Regions from separate parts of the Vallitalea pronyensis genome, predicted to be linked through region 2. Evidence: a T-box and tRNA genes for the amino acid it is inferred to sense, from the RefSeq annotation. Region 2 holds a T-box; the other holds one or more tRNA genes.
The links. The T-box of region 2 lies ahead of HZI73_RS18440 (phenylalanine--tRNA ligase subunit alpha). A T-box ahead of a tRNA ligase gene usually reads a tRNA of that ligase, here a tRNA-Phe.
Positions count from the first base shown of each region.

Region 1 (10,556 bases), 2.2 Mb from region 2:
ATAAGAGCAAAGGGTGGATGCCTTGGCACTAGGAGCCGATGAAGGACGTGATAAGCTGCGAAAAGCTTCGGGGAGGCGCAAATAGCCATCGATCCGGAGATATCCGAATGGGGAAACCTGACTGGGAAAAGCCCAGTTACTGCATGGTGAATACATAGCCATGTAGGGGGAACTCGGGGAACTGAAACATCTAAGTACCCGAAGGAGGAGAAAGAAAAATCGATTCCCTAAGTAGCGGCGAGCGAAAAGGGAAGAGCCCAAACCTAAGAACTTAGTTCTTAGGGGTTGAGGACCGCAGAATGTATCTCGACGTTTAACCGAATGGTTTTGGGAAAGCCAACCAAAGAAGGTGAAAGTCCAGTAGGTGAAAGACCGAGAGAGCAGGCGGTATCCAGAGTAGCACGGGACACGAGAAACCCTGTGTGAAGCTGGGGGGACCACCCCCCAAGGCTAAATACTCCCTAGTGACCGATAGCGTATAGTACTGTGAAGGAACGGTGAAAAGAACCCCGGGAGGGGAGTGAAAAAGAACCTGAAACCCTTTGTTTACAAGCAGTCGAAGCTCGTATATAAATCAGAGCGACGGCGTACTTTTTGTAGAACGGTCCGGCGAGTTACGTATAACTGGCAAGGTTAAAGACTAAAGGTCTGGAGCCGAAGGGAAGCCAAGTCTTAATAGGGCGTTAAGTCAGAGTACGTAGACCCGAAACCGGGTGACCTACCCATGGTCAGGATGAAGTTACCGTAAAAGGTAATGGAGGTCCGAACCCACACGTGTTGAAAAACGTGGGGATGAACTGTGGGTAGCGGAGAAATTCCAATCGAACCCGGAGATAGCTGGTTCTCCTCGAAATAGCTTTAGGGCTAGCCTTGATGGAGTCTAATGGAGGTAGAGCACTGAATTGTCTAGGGGGCCGCGAGGCTTACCAAAACATATCAAACTCCGAATGCCATATAGATGCTCATCAGGAGTCAGACTGCGCGAGATAAGTTGGGTAGTCAAAAGGGAAAGAGCCCAGACCACCAGCTAAGGTCCCAAAGTACATGTTAAGTGGAAAAGGATGTGAGATTTCGAAGACAACTAGGATGTTGGCTTAGAAGCAGCCATACATTCAAAGAGTGCGTAATAGCTCACTAGTCGAGAGATCTTGCGCCGAAAATGTCCGGGGCTAAAACATGACACCGAAGCTGTGGATTGATAGTAATATCAGTGGTAGAGGAGCATTCTTAACTGGGACGAAGCTGTACTGTAAGGAGCAGTGGACTGTTAAGAAGAGAGAATGCCGGAATGAGTAGCGAGAGAGAAGTGAGAATCTTCTCGGCCGAATATCTAAGGTTTCCAGAGTAAAGCTGATCTTCTCTGGGTAAGTCGGGACCTAAGGCGAGGGCGAAAGCCGTAGTCGATGGACAACAGGTTGAAATTCCTGTACCGCATGCAAACAGAACTGTGGGGACACAGGAGGATAGGAAAAACGGGGAATGGAAAAACCCGTTCAAGTACAAAGGATAGGAAGACAGGCAAATCCGTCATCCGTTTCTGAAGTACGATGAGGACCGAAATATAAGTAGGGAAGTTTCTGAATCCAAACTGTCGAGAAAAGCCGCTATTGTTTTGTATGTGCCCGTACCGTAAACCGACACAGGTAGATGAGGAGAGAATCCTAAGGCCGACGGGAGAAGCGTTGTTAAGGAACTCGGCAAAATGACTCCGTAACTTAGGGATAAGGAGTGCCTCTTTAGAGAGGCCGCAGAGAATAGGCCCAAGCGACTGTTTAGCAAAAACACAGGTCTCTGCAAAACCGAAAGGTGAAGTATAGGGGCTGACGCCTGCCCGGTGCTGGAAGGTTAAGAGGAGGGGTTAGCGTAAGCGAAGCTCTGAATTTAAGCCCCAGTAAACGGCGGCCGTAACTATAACGGTCCTAAGGTAGCGAAATTCCTTGTCGGGTAAGTTCCGACCCGCACGAAAGGCGTAACGATTTGGGCACTGTCTCGACAACGCGCCCGGTGAAATTGTAGTACCGGTGAAGATGCCGGTTACCCGCGACAGGACGGAAAGACCCCGTGGAGCTTTACTCCAGCTTGATACTGGGATTCGGTATTACATGTACAGGATAGGAGGGAGACGTAGAAGCAAGGACGCCAGTCTTTGTGGAGTCGCTGTTGGGATACCTCCCTTGTAGTACTGGATTTCTAACCTAGCACCCTAAACGGGTGTGGGGACAATGTCAGGTGGGGAGTTTGACTGGGGCGGTCGCCTCCGAAAAGGTATCGGAGGCGCTCAAAGGTCATCTCAGAATGGTTGGAAACCATTCGCAGAGTGCAAAGGCATAAGATGGCTTGACTGTGACACCGACGGGTGGAGCAGGTACGAAAGTAGGACTTAGTGATCCGGTGGTATGAAAGTGGGATTGCCATCGCTCAACGGATAAAAGCTACCCCGGGGATAACAGGCTTATCACTCCCAAGAGTTCACATCGACGGAGTGGTTTGGCACCTCGATGTCGGCTCATCGCATCCTGGAGCTGTAGCAGGTTCCAAGGGTTGGGCTGTTCGCCCATTAAAGCGGTACGCGAGCTGGGTTCAGAACGTCGTGAGACAGTTCGGTCCCTATCCGTCGTGGGCGCAGGATATTTGAGAGGAGCTGTCCTTAGTACGAGAGGACCGGGATGGACGAACCGCTGGTGTATCTGTTGTATTACCAAGTGCATAGCAGAGTAGCCAAGTTTGGAAGGGATAAACGCTGAAGGCATCTAAGCGTGAAGCCCCCCTCAAGATAAGATATCCCATACCGTAAGGTAGTAAGACCCCTTGAAGACGACAAGGTTGATAGGTCGGAGGTGTAAGCATGGTAACATGTTCAGCTGACCGATACTAATAGGTCGAGGGCTTGACCTAGCTATGATTTAGCTAAGGGTTAAGATGTATAAGTTATAAGTAAGTACTTGTTTTGGTAATAATGGATAAATGAACGATTATATAATGATGTGCATGTATTTTCAATGTGTTGTTTTGAATGTTTGATCATTCTGAGGCCCAGTGGTTCAGTTGGTTAGAACGCCGGCCTGTCACGCCGGAGGTCGAGGGTTCGAGTCCCTTCTGGGTCGTTGGTCGAAAGACTTATGGCAATACAATTTCATTCCCAGGGCGCATAGCTCAGCTGGGAGAGCACCTGCCTTACAAGCAGGGGGTCACAGGTTCGAGCCCTGTTGCGCCCACTAAATCAAATTCTATTCCTTACACGGATAGAATTTTATATAGCACGGCAATCGTGCGTAATGCCGACGTGGCTCAATTGGCAGAGCAGCTGACTTGTAATCAGCAGGTTATCGGTTCAAGTCCGATCGTCGGCTTGGTAACATGGAGGGGTTCCCGAGTGGCCAAAGGGGGCAGACTGTAAATCTGTTGGCACCGCCTTCGAAGGTTCGAATCCTTCTCCCTCCATTTAAGAATTGGCTTTGCTTAAGCAAAACAATTTCTTACCATTAAAGCTTTTTTAATGGCTTTGAATAAGCAAAACATAATGTTTGATAGTTGCTTTATGGTAACAAACAATGTCTTACATGCGTTTCATAATATCGCGGAGTGGAGCAGTCTGGTAGCTCGTCGGGCTCATAACCCGAAGGTCAGAGGTTCAAATCCTCTCTCCGCAACCAATTATGCCCAGATAGCTCAGTCGGTAGAGCAGAGGACTGAAAATCCTCGTGTCGGTGGTTCGATTCCGCCTCTGGGCACCATCAAAAAGAATACAAGGTAGTCATTTAAGCCTATGGCTTAAGTGGTACACATGGGTCACTAGCTCAGTCGGCTAGAGCACTGGACTTTTAATCCAGGTGTCCCGGGTTCGAGTCCCGGGTGACTCACTCTTAATCGTCTATTGGGTAGGCGATTTTTTAATATATAAAATAAATAGGGTTATATGCTATAATAAGGCTCGTAAAGATTAAGTAAAAGGATATATCCAAGAGAACAAGCCGTTAAGAATAGCTAAAGATGATGGTATGCGTTATTTAATCTTCTTTGTGGTACAGAATCTTATCCGTATGAAGGTTGAGTTAGTTTGCATAACAAACCATGTCTTTCTATGATAATGATTTATTAAGCTCTATGGAAATGGAGGTAGTGGAGAAATATGGATAGACCAACGTTGTACGAACAATTGTATCTTTATAAAAAAAACATTTACCCCATGCATATGCCAGGTCACAAATTAGGTCGATGTACCCACTTAAGTGAAGATGCCGCTATTGATGTAACAGAAGTAGAAGGCACAGATAATCTTCACCATCCTCATGGTATTTTATTAGAAGCCCAAGAAAAAGCTGCAAAGACATTTGGTGCGAAACGTACATTTTTTTTAGTGGGTGGTAGTACAAGCGGTATATTATCCGCTATATGGGCTGTATGTTGTCAAGGTGATAAGATCATCATGGCTAGAAATGCTCATAAATCGGTTTATAATGCGACTTTATTATGCCGGCTAACCCCTATCTATATTTATCCTCGTATGATACCAGAGAATGGATTAGCAGCAGGTTTAGACCCTCAACAACTGGAACAATTACTTAAGGATAATCCATCAGCAAAAATGGTGGTTATTACAAGTCCTAATTATGAAGGGTTGGTTTCCGATGTGAAAACAATCGCTAAGCTAGTACATGAGCATGGAAAACTATTGATGGTGGATGAAGCTCATGGTGCTCACTTTTCATTTCATGATGATTTTCCTGCATCAGTATTAGCATACGGTGCAGATATTGTTGTTCAAAGCACCCATAAAACACTACCTGCGTATACACAGAGTGCCATGCTCCACGTTGGCTCAGATAGGATTAATCTATCACGTTTACAAGAGGCTTTAGCCTTATTTCAGAGCAGCAGCCCCTCTTACATGCTGATGAATGGTTTAGACAGCTGTAGGGACCTTCTGGATCGTCAAGGGGATGTGTTATTTGAAAAATACGTTAAGGACTTAAAAACATGCCGAGAAAAATTAGTTTCAGAGCTTAACTGTCTTCAATTAGTGAATCAGGACGTCATAGGTGTTCACCATATTCATCATATGGACCTATCCAAACTTGTTATTGATTGTACAGTGGCAAATAAGACAGGTATAGAACTCAATCATCTTTTAAGAGAGCAATACAACATACAAGTGGAGTTAGCAGATAAAAATCATATCGTTGCTATGACATCTATATGCGATGATGAAGCCTCTTTAATGGCTTTTGCTCATGCATTAATAGAAATTGATAAAGGGTTGAAGAAAACTAGAAATACCCATGAACATTATGATATAATAGAAGATATTCAACAAGTATACATGCCATGGGATGCCTACACAATGCAAAAACGACGGGTATCTTTCATTGAATCTGTTGGTAAGGTCATTGGTGAGTTTATCATACCTTTTCCACCAGGTATTCCCCTTATTGTACCTGGAGAACGTATCAGTGAAGGTATCATACGGATTGTTGAACAATATAGGGACTTAGACATAATGGGGATGGCTGATAATACATGCCAAACCATTCAAATCATTGACGAGGTGTAATATGAAAGGACTATTTATTACCATAGAAGGCGCAGATGGATCTGGAAAGTCAACGCAAATTGAGAGGTTACGACGTTATCTAGAAGACAAGCAGTATGAAGTTGTTTTGACCAGAGAACCAGGAGGCACAGTGATTAGCGAAGCTATTCGTCATATCGTATTAAATAAAGACTATATGGAGATGTCAGATACAACAGAAGCGCTACTATATGCCGCTAGTCGGGCACAACATGTGGAACAATTTATTAAGCCATTACTCAGCCAAGGAAAAGTGGTTATCTGTGATCGTTTTGTTGATTCATCGGTTATCTATCAAGGTTATGCTAGAGGCTTAGGTATGGATGATATTGAAGAAATTAATCGTTATGCTACAGGGGGATTACAACCTGATCTCACCATCTTATTGGATATTGACGCAGAAGAAGGTCTTAAACGTAAGAAAGACCAGCAGGAATTAGACCGTCTTGAACTTCAAAAATTTGAATTTCATAAAAAAGTAAGTCAAGGGTATAAAAAGTTAGCCCAGAAACATCCAGAACGTATATATGCTATTGATGGGTTATTGCCAGTGGAATTAATCCATGAAGAAGTGGTGAATGTTATTGAGAAAAAGCTGAATGTAAATAACACATAAGATAACTTGAAAGATAGCCATAAATAAAAATCGATTTTTATCCGATAATATACATATACTAATAGCTAACAAGTATATGGTGCTCCATAGTAAAGGAATACTTCTGTCATTTGTTTACTAAGAGATACCAATGCTTCAGAAAGCGATATTATCGGTAAAAGCATATACTATTAATATAATTAATTTTAATGGGAGCGTGATAATATGAAACTTGTTATAGCTGTTATTCACGATGAAGACTCACATAGGTTAACGGAAAGATTAAATAAGGCAGGCTTTATGGCTACCAAATTAGCCAGTACAGGAGGTTTTCTTAAAACAGGAAATACAACCATCTTTGTTGGAACAGAAAAAGAAAAACTCGATGAAGTGCTGGATATTATTAAAAAAGAGTGTAAAACAAATAAGCAGATGTCTTTACTAAACCCACCTGTTGCAGGTATGCCAGACGGCTATTTACCTTATCCTATTGAAGTAACAGTAGGTGGTGCAACAGTTTTTGTACTGGATGTGGATCAATATCTCAAGATATAATGAATAAGGTTTACAATACATGAATGGGGGAGCATTTATGAAGATACGGTCGGTAAGTAGTCCTGAAAAGATCAGTGAGGTTACCCGAACAGAACAGAAGGATCATGAAGCATTTAAGTTTACTTTGTTAAGTAAAATTGATGAAGCATCCCTTCAAGATAGGCTGAAAATGATGATTGGTGATATTACGGACCAAGGTCAGAAAATCGCCAAACACATGGATGTAAAAGATTTAAAAAAATACCGGGAATTAATTAAGGAATTTGTGAACGAAGTGGTCACCCATTCCCATAAGTTTTCAAGAGAAAATTTCTTAGACCGACGAGGTAGACACCGGGTTTATGGTATTGTTAAACGGGTGGATAAACACGTTGATGAGTTAGCCCAAGCATTAATACAAGATGAGAAAAATAATCTGAAGATTTTAGGGCATGTGGATGAGATTCGAGGATTGTTATTAGATATTATCACTTAAAATAAAATCGTTCGTACGTAAAGGTATTTTCATTTTCATAGGGTATTTTAAAAGATAAACCATATGGTATGTTAAACGGACTCGCTGGATTTATTGCTTCTATTTATGATAAGAAATTGTTTTGTTGCACAGAGCGATGGATAGAAGCAATACTGCAAGGTTGTGATGACATATCATATGGTTTTTGTTATTCTTATAGGAAAGTCCTCTAAATTTAGCATATGAAATAGAAGCGTTTTCATATGTGTCAAGGAAACTTTCCTAATGCAACAACTTGCTTCGCAAGACACGACGTAGTCGCTTTGTTCTATTATTAGAAAGAAAAAGGTATATAAGTGTATAACTTTTAAAGAAAATGTGGATAAGTTTTTTAATTGATAACGGTTATGTGTATACTATTAGTTATGTTTATAGTATGAGTAACTAGTTGGCGGAGAAATAAAAGCTAAGGCCTCATGATGGATAATGAAATTTTATATAGATTAATCATAAAAAATATAATAAAATATGAATAAGGAAGATGAGAAGAAGCTATAGATAAGATGCAGTATCATGAATGTATGATTTGTATGAATAGATAAGGACCAGAAAGGTTATAGATAAGATGTATACATTTGAGGAAATTATAGGACAAGATAACATAAAGGAGCATGTACAGAGCGCTATTGGGACAGGTAAGATATCCCATGCTTATATTATCGATGGGGAGAAGGGAATGGGTAAGAAGTTATTAGCCAATACCTTTGCCAAGACCATTCAATGTGAGAAAAAGGGGATAACCCCTTGTAATGATTGTGTGTCCTGTAAGACTTTTGATACCTTGAATCATCCAGATACAGTGTATGTGAAGCCATCCAAAAAAACAGGTATTGGTGTGGGTGATATTCGAGAGCAGATTAATGGGGATATACATATAAAACCTTATCACTATCCCTATAAGGTCTATATCATTGATGAAGCAGATACCATGACGGAACAGGCCCAGAATGCCTTATTAAAAACCATTGAGGAACCACCACCCTATGCGGTGATATTACTCTTATCCCGTAATGTCAATCGATTTTTACCTACGATACTATCCCGATGTGTGGTGCTAAAATTAAAACCTGTATCAGATGATAAGATGATGGCTCATTTGTTACAAGCCCATGATGTCACCCATGAGCAAGCAAGATTAGTGGCATCATTTTCACAAGGGAACATGGGTAAAGGGATGGCACTCATAACTTCTAAGGCTTTTTTGGACATGCGTGACCAGATGATTGATATTGTCAATGAGATGATTCATAGTGATGATTATGGGTTGATGGTATTAAGTGAACGATTCGATGCCTTTAAGGATCAGATTAATGATTTTCTGGATTTAATGATGACTTGGTTTCGGGATTTACTATTGGTTAAGAAGTTACAAACAGATGATTTACTGATTAATGGTGATAAATACAAAACCCTGTTGAAACAAGCACAGGTTTTATCGTATAATGAAATAAGCGTGATGACTCAGAACATACATAACGCTAAGGATTTATTACGATATAATTCTAATTATAGATTAGTGATAGAAATGATGTTATTACAAACAAAGGAGAATTCATAATGATAAAAGTAATTGGTGTTAGATTCCGAAAGGCAGGGAAAATCTATTATTTTGATCCTAATGGTTTAGATATCCAAGCAGGACAAAATGTCATTGTAGAGACTGTTCGAGGAATCGAATATGGAGAAGTTGTTATCGGTGTGAAAGAGGTCACAGAAGATGAGGTTATTCAACCGCTAAAGAGTGTAATCCGGATCACAACCGAAGAAGACGATGCCAAAGAAGCAAAAAATCGTGCTAAAGAAAAAGAAGCATTTGGTATCTGTATCAAAAAAATCAAGAAACACGAACTGGATATGAAGCTTATCGATGTGGAATATACATTTGATAATAATAAAGTACTTTTCTATTTTACGGCAGATGGCCGCATCGACTTTAGAGAGTTGGTAAAAGACTTAGCAGCGATTTTTAAAACCCGTATTGAGTTAAGGCAGATTGGTGTAAGAGACGAAACAAAAATGATTGGTAGTATTGGCATCTGTGGTCGAGCATTATGCTGCCACACCCATTTATGCGAATTCCAACCGGTTTCCATTAAGATGGCAAAAGAACAGAATCTATCCCTTAACCCAACGAAAATCTCAGGGGTATGTGGACGACTGATGTGTTGCCTAAAATATGAGGAAGGTACCTATGATTATCTGAATAAAGCATTACCGAATGTGGGTGATCGGGTTATTACACCAGAAGGTTTTAAGGGAGAAGTGTTGAGTGTTAACGTTCTTCGCCAAATGGTTAAAGTTGTTACCCGTAAAGAAGATGGTGATCCTGAGATTCTACAATACAAATCCAATGAATTGAAGTTTAAACGTTGTCGTAAACAACAACATAAAAACAATGAAGATATATCTCAAGAAGATCAGGAAGAACTAAAAACACTTCTTAATCTAGAGAAAAAAGAAGGTAAAATGAAGCGGGAATAAGCTGAGTTGAAAGGTATTAATATGATGGAGTTAAAAGCCAATGAACGCATAGATGACCTGCATAGAAGAAAATATAAAATCATACAAAACCCTAAGACATTTTGTTTTGGTATGGATGCGGTCTTATTATCAGGATTTGCACAGGTTAAGGAGGGAGAACATGTACTTGATCTGGGCACAGGAACTGGTATTATACCCATCTTGCTTGAAGCCAAGACAAAAGGGAAACATTTTATTGGATTAGAGATACAAGAAGATAGCGTAGAGATGGCGACAAGAAGTGTTCATCTGAATGGGCTAGACGATAAAGTATCCATTGTTCAAGGTGATATAAAGGAAGCAGACAGTCTGTTTCCTTTATCTAGTTTTGATGTGGTTACATCCAATCCACCGTATATGCAGGGTCAAAGCGGGCTAAAAAATAGATTTCAGCCCAAAACCATAGCAAGACATGAAGTATTATGCACATTAGAAGATGTGATTAAAACAGCATCATCCCTTGTAAAAGTAGGGGGAAGGTTCTACATGGTTCATCGACCCCATCGGCTGCCTGAGATCATGGTGCTGTTAAAACAGTATAAGTGTGAACCTAAGCGTATGCGATTCGTGCATCCTTATGTCCATAAAGAGCCTAACATGATACTCATTGAATCCGTTCGACATGGTAAACCTTTGTTAAAAGTGGAGCCGCCCCTCATTGTGTATGAAGAGGTAGGACAATATACAGATGAGATTTATAATATCTATGGGTATGCAACCCGCCCATCAGATGTAAGTAAGGGAGTGGTACAATGACGGGCATATTATATTTGGTAGCAACACCCATTGGCAACCTGGAAGAT
Region 1 covers NZ_CP058649.1:375,588-386,143, reverse strand. Annotated here, with positions in the region: rRNA gene HZI73_RS01645 (23S ribosomal RNA) at 1-2,895, shown strand, start outside; tRNA gene HZI73_RS01640 (tRNA-Asp) at 3,031-3,104, shown strand; tRNA gene HZI73_RS01635 (tRNA-Val) at 3,143-3,215, shown strand; tRNA gene HZI73_RS01630 (tRNA-Thr) at 3,278-3,350, shown strand; tRNA gene HZI73_RS01625 (tRNA-Tyr) at 3,360-3,441, shown strand; tRNA gene HZI73_RS01620 (tRNA-Met) at 3,577-3,653, shown strand; tRNA gene HZI73_RS01615 (tRNA-Phe) at 3,659-3,734, shown strand; tRNA gene HZI73_RS01610 (tRNA-Lys) at 3,787-3,860, shown strand; gene HZI73_RS01605 (aminotransferase class I/II-fold pyridoxal phosphate-dependent enzyme) at 4,130-5,551, shown strand; gene tmk (dTMP kinase) at 5,553-6,185, shown strand; gene HZI73_RS01595 (cyclic-di-AMP receptor) at 6,390-6,719, shown strand; gene HZI73_RS01590 (YaaR family protein) at 6,757-7,194, shown strand; gene holB (DNA polymerase III subunit delta') at 7,799-8,791, shown strand; gene HZI73_RS01580 (PSP1 domain-containing protein) at 8,791-9,714, shown strand; gene HZI73_RS01575 (tRNA1(Val) (adenine(37)-N6)-methyltransferase) at 9,736-10,509, shown strand; gene rsmI (16S rRNA (cytidine(1402)-2'-O)-methyltransferase) at 10,506-10,556, shown strand, end outside.
Region 1: it encodes a tRNA-Phe, which carries the amino acid that the T-box ahead of HZI73_RS18440 (phenylalanine--tRNA ligase subunit alpha) is inferred to sense. The anticodon was not compared.

Region 2 (10,556 bases):
ATAGTAGAGCGATGGGAAAAGCAGGTTAGATATATAAATTCATATGGACCTACAGAGGGGACAATATGTGCGACAGGATGGGATTCAAGAAGTAGGATTAGTAAGTGTCTTGAGTGTGTGCCAATAGGAAAACCAATAGATAATACCAGGATAAGCATATTAGGAAAAAGTGGAGAATTACAGCCAATAGGTGTGCCGGGAGAACTATGCATAAGTGGAGAAGGCGTAGCAAGGGGATACTTACATAGACCAGAGCTAACAAAGGAGAAGTTTGTAGATAGTCCATTTATAGCAGGAGAAAGAATGTATAAAACAGGTGACTTGGCAAGATGGCTGCCCGATGGCAACATAGAATTCTTAGGAAGAATAGACCATCAGGTAAAAATAAGGGGATATAGAATAGAACTGGGAGAGATAGAAGCTCAGCTTTTAAAGCATGAAAAAATAAAGGAAGCAGTGGTAGTGGCAAAGGATGATAAAAGTATTCATAAATATTTATGTGGCTATATCGTAGTAGAAAATGAACTGAAAGTACAGGCGTTAAGAAAGCACCTAGCTAAGGAGTTACCGGACTATATGATACCTACAAGCTACGTAGAGCTTGACAAGATGCCACTTACAACAAGCGGAAAGATAGATAGAAAGGTACTACCTGAGCCAGATGGCGATATGAATACAGGTGTAGCTTATGTGGCTCCAAGAAATAAAACAGAGGTAAGATTGGCAGAGATATGGCAGGAAGAGCTTGGTCTTGAAAAAATAGGCATAAAGGATAACTTCTTTGAACGAGGCGGACATTCATTAAAGGCCACTTCCCTTGTATTAAAAATCCATAAAGCATTTAATGTAGAAGTACCACTTAGGGAAGTGTTCAAAAAGCCAACCATAAAAGAACTAGCCATATGTATAAAGAACAGAGAAGAAAGCATATATGCCTCAATAGAGCCCGTGGAGAAGCAAGCCTATTATGAACTATCGTCGGCACAAAGAAGACTATATGTATTAAATCAGCTTGAAGGAGTACAGACAAGCTATAATATGCCGTGCGTAATGGCGATAGAGGGAAGCCTTGATAAAGACAAGCTGGAAGAAGCATTTCAGGAAGCCATAAGGCGACATGAATCTCTTCGTACTTCCTTTGAAATAGTAGATGGCGAGCCGGTGCAGATGGTACATAAGGAAGCTGAATTTACAATAGATTATGAAGAAGTAAATGAGGCAGAAATAGATAAGAGAATAAAGCATTTTATAAAGGCATTTGACTTATCGAAGGCGCCACTTTTAAGGTTGGGCTTATTAAAAGTACAAAAAAACAAGCATATAATGCTCTTTGACATGCATCATATTATATCGGATGGGGTATCAATGAACATACTTATAAGAGAATTTACACAGCTTTATGAAGGAAAGAAGCCTAAGAAGCTTAAAGTACACTATAAAGATTATTCCACGTGGCAAAATCAGCTGTTAAAATCAGATGACATGAAGAAGCAGGAAGAATACTGGATAAATAAGTTTAGAGAAGAAGTACCAGTGCTTAATATGCCCACTGATTATCCGAGACCACTCGTACAAAGCTTTGAAGGAGACCATATAGCATTTGAGATAGGAGAAAAGCTGAGGGGTAAGCTGGAAAAAATGGCTAAGGAAACTGAGACAACCCTGTATATGGTGCTTCTAGCAGCATACAATACTCTGCTCTATAAATATACAGGCCAAGAAGATATGGTGGTTGGCTCACCAATAGCAGGAAGACCCCATGCAGACCTAGAGCATATCATAGGCATGTTTGTCAATACCCTTGCCATGAGAAATAAGCCAAGGGGAGACAAGAGCTTTAAAGCGTTTCTTAGAGAAGTAAAGGAAAATGCTCTGAGAGCATATGAAAATCAGGATTATCCCTTTGAAGAGCTGGTAGAAAGACTTGACCTAAAAAGAGATATGAGTAGAAATCCACTATTTGATACCATGTTTGTGCTTCAGAATACAGGAAGTATGGCTATAGAGATTCAAGGCCTGATCTTTAAGCCATACCCTATGGAAAACAACATATCACAGTTTGACATGACATTAAGTGGAGAGGAAAGAGATGGGAAGGTATACTTTGATCTTGAATACAGTACAAGGCTATTTAGAAAGGCAACACTAGAAAGGTTTGCAGAGCACTATAGAAATATTTTAAACGAAATAGCTGAAAATATGGAAGTGAAACTTTCAGAAATAGGTATGATGTCACACCAAGAAAAAGAGCAGATACTATATGATTTTAATGATACAAAAGTAGACTATCCAAGGGATAAGACCATACAAGAGTTATTTGAAGAGCAGGTGGAAAGGACTCCTGATAATATAGCCGTCGTCTTTGAGGATAAGCAGCTGACCTATATGGCGTTAAATCAAAGGGCAAACCAGCTTGCAAGAATGCTGAGGGAAAAGGGCGTAAAGGCAGACAGCATAGTAGGCATCATGGTAGAACCTACAGTAGAGATGATTATAGGTATCATGGGTATTCTAAAGGCAGGAGGCGTATATCTGCCAATAGATCCGGAATATCCTAACAGTAGAATCCAATACATGATAAAAGACAGTGGTGTAAAACTACTTCTGACAGGAAGAGATATTGCAAAAGGGATTGAGGCAGGCTGCCATAGGATAGATGTCTATGATAAAAACTTATATAGGGGAGCAGCGTCAAACGTAGTCAAGGTAAATCACTCAAAAAGCTTAGCCTATATCATCTATACATCAGGCTCAACTGGAAAGCCTAAAGGCGTCATGATAGAGCATAGAAGCGTTATCAACCTTACGACTTCTCAAAAGGAAGCATTCAAGATAGATGAACAGGATAACATATTACAATTCTCATCTATCTGTTCGGATCCTTCCGTAGAGCAAACATTTATGACGTTGTTTAGTGGCGCATCGTTAGTATTAATTGATAAGGAAAGGATTTTAGATCCCCATAAATTTGAGGCATATATAGCCGATCACAAAGTAACCCATATAGATTCTGTGCCGGTCTTTTTGGATAAGATCATAAGCCATAAAAGCTATAGCTTAAAACGGGTAGTTTCAGGTGGCGATATATGTTCCATAGATTTAGCAAAAAAATGGTATAAAACCGTTGACTTTTATAATGCGTATGGACCAACGGAAACCACTGTTACAGCCATTCAATTACTGGTAAAGGATAGTGATGTGGATAAGGAATTATCCCAATTAAGCATTGGTCAACCCATAGGCAATACAAAAGTATACATATTAAATAAAGAGCATAAAGCGCTGCCAATAGGCGTGCCAGGAGAACTGTGTATCAGTGGAGAAGGTGTAGCAAGGGGATACCTAAACAGACCAGAGCTAACAAAGGAGAAGTTTGTAAACAATCCATTCATACCAGGAGAAAGAATGTATAAGACAGGAGATCTGGCAAGATGGCTGCCTAATGGCAACATAGAATTCCTAGGAAGAGTGGATGAACAGGTAAAAATAAGGGGATATAGAATAGAGCTAGGGGAGATAGAAGCTCAGCTTTTGAAACACGAAGAAATAAAAGAAGCTGTGGTAGTGGCAAAAGAAGATGAGAGCAGTAATAAGTACCTGTGCGGCTATATCGTCGTGAAAAATGAAGTGAAGGCACAGGAACTAAGAGAGTACCTCTCCAAGGAACTGCTGGATTATATGATACCGTCATGTTATGTGGAGCTCGACACCATGCCCCTTACTCCAAATGGTAAGATAGACAGAAAAGCCCTGCCAGAAGCAGATGGTAGTATACACACAGGAGCTGCGTATACTGAGCCCACCAATGAAGTCGAAGCAAGACTTGTAAAGCTATGGGAGGAAGTCCTTAAGGTAGATAAAGTAGGCATAAACGATAACTTCTTTGAACTTGGGGGACACTCGCTAAAGGCAGGAGCGATTATTTCAAGCATCTATCGACACTTTAAGGTAGACATACCACTCATGGAGATATTTAAAACTCCCACAATCAAGGCGATTGGTAAGCTCATAACGCATTTAGAGCGAGACGCTATCTTAAAAAATGACAATAACTGTATTTTATTAAATGAGAAACGAAATAAAACCATATTTGCATTTCCACCTATTATTGGAAGCGCTATTGCCTTTAAACATCTTGCAAAATATATGGATTCCCATTCATTATATAGCTTTGACTATATTGAGGATGAAGACAAGATTAAGCAATACGCGGACTTCATCATGAGCATATCTGACGAAGAACCCTATGTCCTAATGGGCTATTCAGCAGGGGGAAATGTGGCCTTTGAAGTAGCAAAGGAACTAGAAAAGAGGCATAAAAAGGTTTCAGACATACTTATGATAGATGCCTATAGAAGGCATCAGGTTGATGCAAAGGAAGAAATAACAGCTTTTAAGAAGGAAGAATTAGAACAAGCCTTCTTACATTTCATACAAGGTGATGAAGGGCATGAAGAAGCAGCTGCCACCATGGATTTCTTTGTATCAAAGGCAATGGATCAAACACAAAAATACATGGCATATTTTCAAACCATGACCAATGAAGGAACAATACATGCCAATATCTATATGCTAAAATCAAATGAAAGTATCGTAGAAGATCCTGAAAGATACTGGGAAAAGGTAACAACAGGTGTTGTTAAAGTCGTTGAAGGCATAGGAAACCATGAACATATGCTTTCTGATTCGACATATGTAAAACACAATGGTAAGCTCATAAGAGCGATATTAGAGGAAATAAAGAGATTGTAAGCTTATGAGATGGCAGTCATATCCCCTCTAAAGAAAAATAATAAGGTATTCAAAAAACCGAGTAAGATTCCTACGATAAAGGGAAATGTTACTCGGTTTTACCTATGGACTTAAACTTTGTACCTATCATTCGTATCTTAATCGTATACGAATAACCAAATGCGGTATCAGAAGGGTTAATAAAATTGTCTAAGTTCGTTTATATTTTTCTTCAGGTCATCAAGTGCTAATCACTATAACTTTTAAATTAACCCTTGACACATGGAGTGAATATGATAGAATATAATCAATTGTATAGTGATTAATAAAAGCAATGACGGTGTCAGTAAGTAATTATTTTCTTATAGAGAGAAAGTGTCATAGGCTGCAAGCACTTTTAAGTTCAGATAATTGCCCAATTTCCCACCTAAGCTGTATTTCTGAATGAGGTAATAAGCCAGTAAGAAATAACGTTAAGCACGTTAAGCTTCCAAGAGCCATGACAGGGATATCTTAGATGTTATGGAATGAGGGTGGTACCGCCGACGATACTCGGTCCCTTACAGGGATGGAGTTTTTTTGTTGTTTTTATATGGTCACAATACAACCTTGTGACAGTGAATGAATACTTTATTCATCTTATATAGATGTGATAATCATTGTACGTAAAAAAGGTTTGAAAGGAGTCATAGCATGAAAGATAAACTACAAGCTATAAAAGAAGAAGCTTTAAAAAGAATTCAAGACGTGTCTGATCTAAAAATTCTTAATGACATTCGTGTTAATTACTTGGGTAAAAAAGGTGAACTAACCAGTGTATTAAGAGGTATGAAAGATTTGTCTAATGAAGAAAGACCTATTATAGGACAATTAGCTAATGAAGTACGTGGCATGATTGAAGACAAGTTAGAAGCAGCAAAAGGTGAATTAGCAAAGAAAGTAAGAGCGAAACAATTAGCAGAAGAGGTTATTGATGTAACCATGCCTGCTAAGAAAAAAACTCTTGGTCATCGTCATCCAATGAACATTGTCCTTGATGATATAAAAGATATCTTTATTGGTATGGGGTATCAGATTGTTGGCGGACCTGAAGTTGAAACAGATTATTATAATTTTGAGGCCTTAAACATTCCAGATAATCATCCTGCAAAAGATGAACAAGATACCTTCTATATTACGAAAGATATTGTCCTTAGAACGGCAACATCTTCCGTGCAAGTGCACACCATGGAGAATCAAAAACCACCCATTAAAATTATTGCTCCCGGTCGCGTGTATCGTTCTGACGAAGTAGATGCGACCCACTCACCAGTGTTTAATCAAATAGAAGGATTAGTCATTGATAAGAACATTACCATGGCTGACCTAAAAGGTGCTTTAGCTGTCTTTGCAACGGAGTTATACGGTGAAGATGTGAAGGTCAGGTTCAGACCCCATCATTTCCAATTCACAGAACCTAGTGCTGAAATGGATATATCCTGTTTTAATTGTGGTGGTGAAGGATGCCGAATATGCAAGGGTGAAGGTTGGGTAGAGATACTAGGTTGCGGCATGGTACATCCAAGAGTTTTAGAGATGTCTGGCATTGATCCCAATGAGTACAGTGGTTTTGCTTTTGGTATGGGAATTGACAGAATTGCCATGTTTAGATACAGTGTGAATGACATCCGTCTCTTTTATGAAAATGACGTAAGGTTTTTATCTCAATTTTAGCGAAGTATGATGGATTAGAATGTGGAGCTCATCATTAGCTCCAACATAGTGAAAGAGAGTAATTGTAACATTCATTATAATGATAAGGAAGGTGTAAAGCATGAATGTACCTATGCAGTGGTTGAAAGACTACGTGAATATAGATTGTGATATGAAAACATTTACAGACAGTATGACCATGTCAGGCTCCAAAGTAGAACGTTATGAAGAATTAGGTCAGGAGATCAGTGGTATTGTCGTTGGTAAAATATTAAAGATAGAGAGGCATCCTGATGCAGATAAGCTTGTGGTCACACAAGTGGATGTTGGACAGGAAGCGCCTATTCAGATTGTGACAGGTGCTAATAATATTAATCAGGAAGACTATGTACCTATTGCGCTATGTGGTTCTAACTTACCTGGTGGTATCAAGATAAAAAAAGGCAAACTTAGAGGCATTGAATCCAATGGTATGATGTGTTCCATAGAAGAATTGGGGTTATCATCAGAGGATTTTCCAGAGGCCCCAGAGGATGGTATCTATATTTTTAATGAACCTCATGAGCTTGGTATGGATGTTAAGCCTCTTTTTGGACTAGATGATGTTGTGGTAGAATATGAAATCACATCGAACCGTCCAGATTGTTTCAGTATTGTGGGTATAGCACGAGAAGCAGCAGCTACGTTTGATCTACCATTTCATTATCCAGAAACGAAGGTGGACGAAATTGCTGGCAATGCAGCAGACCATATTGATATTTCCATTCAGGATGATGACCTATGTGCACGTTTTGCAGGTCGTATTGTGCAAAATGTGAAAATTGGTCCTTCACCAAGCTGGATGAAGAAAAAACTTTTATCATGTGGTGTAAAACCCATTAATAACATTGTGGACATTACTAATTTTGTTATGTTAGAACTTGGTCAACCCATGCATGCCTATGATTTATCCAAACTAGTAGGCGGCAAAATCATCGTTAGACGTGCAGTGGATGGTGAGAAGGCCATGACCCTTGATGGAGAAGAACATGAACTTGATGCCTCCATGCTTGTGATAGCAGATGAAAAGAACCCAGTAGGTATTGCAGGTATCATGGGTGGTGAACATACAAAAGTCACAGAAGAAACAACAACACTGCTATTAGAAGCAGCTAATTTTGATGGTACAAATATCCGTTTCACATCTAGAAAGTTAGGTTTACGATCGGATGCATCCACTAAATTTGAAAAATACTTAGACCCTAATAATATAGAAGATGCCATGAATAGAGCTTGTAGGCTTATCAATATGTTAGGTGTTGGTGATGTGGTATCTGGTATAGTAGATGTGTATCCTCACAAAAGAGAATCAATTGAAGTAGCCTATAATCCAGAGAATATTAACCGTTTACTTGGAACGGATATTAATGAAAGTACCATGGTAGACATATTTGAAAAAATAGAATTAGTTGTTGACCGTGAGGCTAGAAAGGTCACTGTACCTACCTTTAGACCCGATATTGAAAGGGAAGCGGATCTAGCGGAAGAAGTTGCTCGTTTTTATGGTTATAACAATATACCTGCTACCCTTTCGACTGGAACACCAACAGTAGGTAAGAAAAACTATAAGCAAAAGATTGAAGACATCACAAGAAACGTCATGGAGAATTGTGGTATTCATGAAGCCATGACCTATTCTTTTGAAAGTCCAAAGGTGTTTGATAAGTTAAAATTAGATGAAGAGCATCCATTACGTCATGCAGTGAAGATTTCTAATCCATTGGGAGAAGATTTTAGCATGATGCGTACCACAACCATGAATGGTATGCTTACAGCGTTATCCACCAACTACAATCGTCGTAACGAAAGTGCTTATCTCTATGAATTAGCTTATGTGTATTTACCACAAGATGATACACTGACAGAACTTCCAGATGAACGTTTACAATTAACCATTGGTATGTATGGGGGAGTCGACTTCTATGATGTAAAAGGTGTGATTGAAACGCTTTTAGAGCGTGTGGGTATCACAGATGGTTTTAGTTATGAACCACAGACAGAAGTACCTTATCTACATCCAGGTCGTCAAGCTAAGATTACCCTTAATACAAAGAACTTAGGTTTAATAGGAGAAGTTCATCCTGATGTAACGGATAATTACGATATGGACACTCGTGTATATGTTGCTGTCATTGATATGCCTATACTTGTGAAAAAGTCCAGACTTGAACGTTCATACACTGCACTTGCAAAATACCCTGCTATCAACCGTGATATTGCTTTAATTGCTAAAGATGACGTGTTAGTTGGTCAAATTGAAGCCATTATTAAGCAACGTGGAGGTAAGACATTAGAAAGCATCAAGTTGTTTGATGTGTATACAGGTGGACAGATAGAGGAAGGTTATAAGTCCTTAGCCTTTGCCTTAACGTTTAGAGCTTCGGATCGTACGTTAAAGGAAAAAGAAATCAGTAAAACCATGCACAAGATATTAAATGGTCTTGAGACCATGTTGGATGTAAAATTAAGGCAGTAACATACGATGATTAATACAAATAATGTATGCAAAGGGTTAAGCTATAGCTTAACCCTTTGCTTGTATATAGCTTATAATTTATAATGTTTGATCTCTAATAATTCGAAGTTTATTCTTAGATAAAGCTTTTTGCAAATCTGTTTTATACATAACCTCATTAACCAGTGAGTTTATTTTCAACTAGAACCTCATGCCATAAGTGCTGACTAATTTAGACATATTAATAATAAGTTTATACCATATATTTATACCCCTAGCCCCTCACTTACCTAGTAGCTAGATGGATAACGTCAATCCGTGATGTTTAAATAATGGTTAGAAATACTTAGCGAATGGAAAGTTGAATGCCGTAAAGAAACTTAATTGTTAGAGCGTTAGCGAGTTTTAAGTTTTAGGCATTTAACTTGGAGTGAGTTTAGCATTTCTTCCATTATTTAACCTGAACGGATTGACGTTATCCATCTAGCTACGGATGTCTTGTATGTGTATATTACGATACTTTTTTATGATTCTTTCACAGCCATTGCTCATGTAATATCATTCACATATGAAGCTATTGGGATGGGGGAAATGCTATTTTGTGTGGAGTACAAGACGACCGTAGCTAGGGGATGCATACCATAACGTCGTTCAGATTAAAAGAGCCTAAGAAAAACTAAGGTTTGTTTCAGAGGTATTTCCTAAAGCTTACTAACTCCTTACAGTCAGACAAGTAAGCTTTTTAACGGAAATACCTCTTTCACTCACCAAGTTTTTCTAAGACTCTTTTAAAAATCACGACGTTATGGTATGCATCCCCTAGCTACTAGGTTATAGGTGGATTTAGTAAGTGAGAGTAAAAAACTTAGAAAAAAATAATTAGTGCTTGCATTTTTATTCATTATAATGTATAATTATGCTTGTTCATTAGTAAATATACAATGTTGTGTATAAATATAAAAACAACATGGAATTAGGGAAAGGATGTATGTAAGATGAAGAAATTAATGTGTTTATTTTTAATGATGGTGATAACCATGGGGCTAATTGGTTGTGGTCAAGCCAAGGAGGCTTCTAAGGACATAAATGAAAACCAAGAAGTAGATGCGGCAGCTGATGGGGATTCAACAAAAGATTCGGAAGATGGTACAGTGGATAGTGAGGAAGACGATAAAGAAGATGCAGATAAACCTGTAGATGAAGACAAGCAATTTATCGTGATGGGTACGAATGCAGAGTTTCCTCCTTTTGAATACATAGCTGGTGGGGAAGTTACTGGATTTGATGTGGATATAGCTAAAAAAATAGCTGAGAAGTTAGGACTAGAGCTTAAAATAGAGAACATGCAATTTTCGGGTCTTATTGCAGCACTGCAAACGAAAAAGATTGATTTTATTGCTGCAGGTATGACCAATACAGAAGAGCGAGCAAAGTCCGTTAATTTTTCACAAGATTATTTTGAAGCGTCACAAGTCATTATTGTTAAGAAAGATAGTGATGCCGTTAAGGGTAAAGCAGATTTAGAAGGTAAAAAGATAGGTGTTCAACTGGGAACAACAGGTGAAATGGAAGCAAAAGAGATTGCTGACGCCACGGTTGAATCTTATGATGCTGGATTTGCAGCGGTTATGGATTTAGC
Region 2 covers NZ_CP058649.1:4,398,981-4,409,536, reverse strand. Annotated here, with positions in the region: gene HZI73_RS18445 (non-ribosomal peptide synthetase) at 1-4,752, shown strand, start outside; T-box leader at 5,057-5,295, shown strand; gene HZI73_RS18440 (phenylalanine--tRNA ligase subunit alpha) at 5,425-6,444, shown strand; gene pheT (phenylalanine--tRNA ligase subunit beta) at 6,545-8,938, shown strand; gene HZI73_RS18430 (basic amino acid ABC transporter substrate-binding protein) at 9,913-10,556, shown strand, end outside.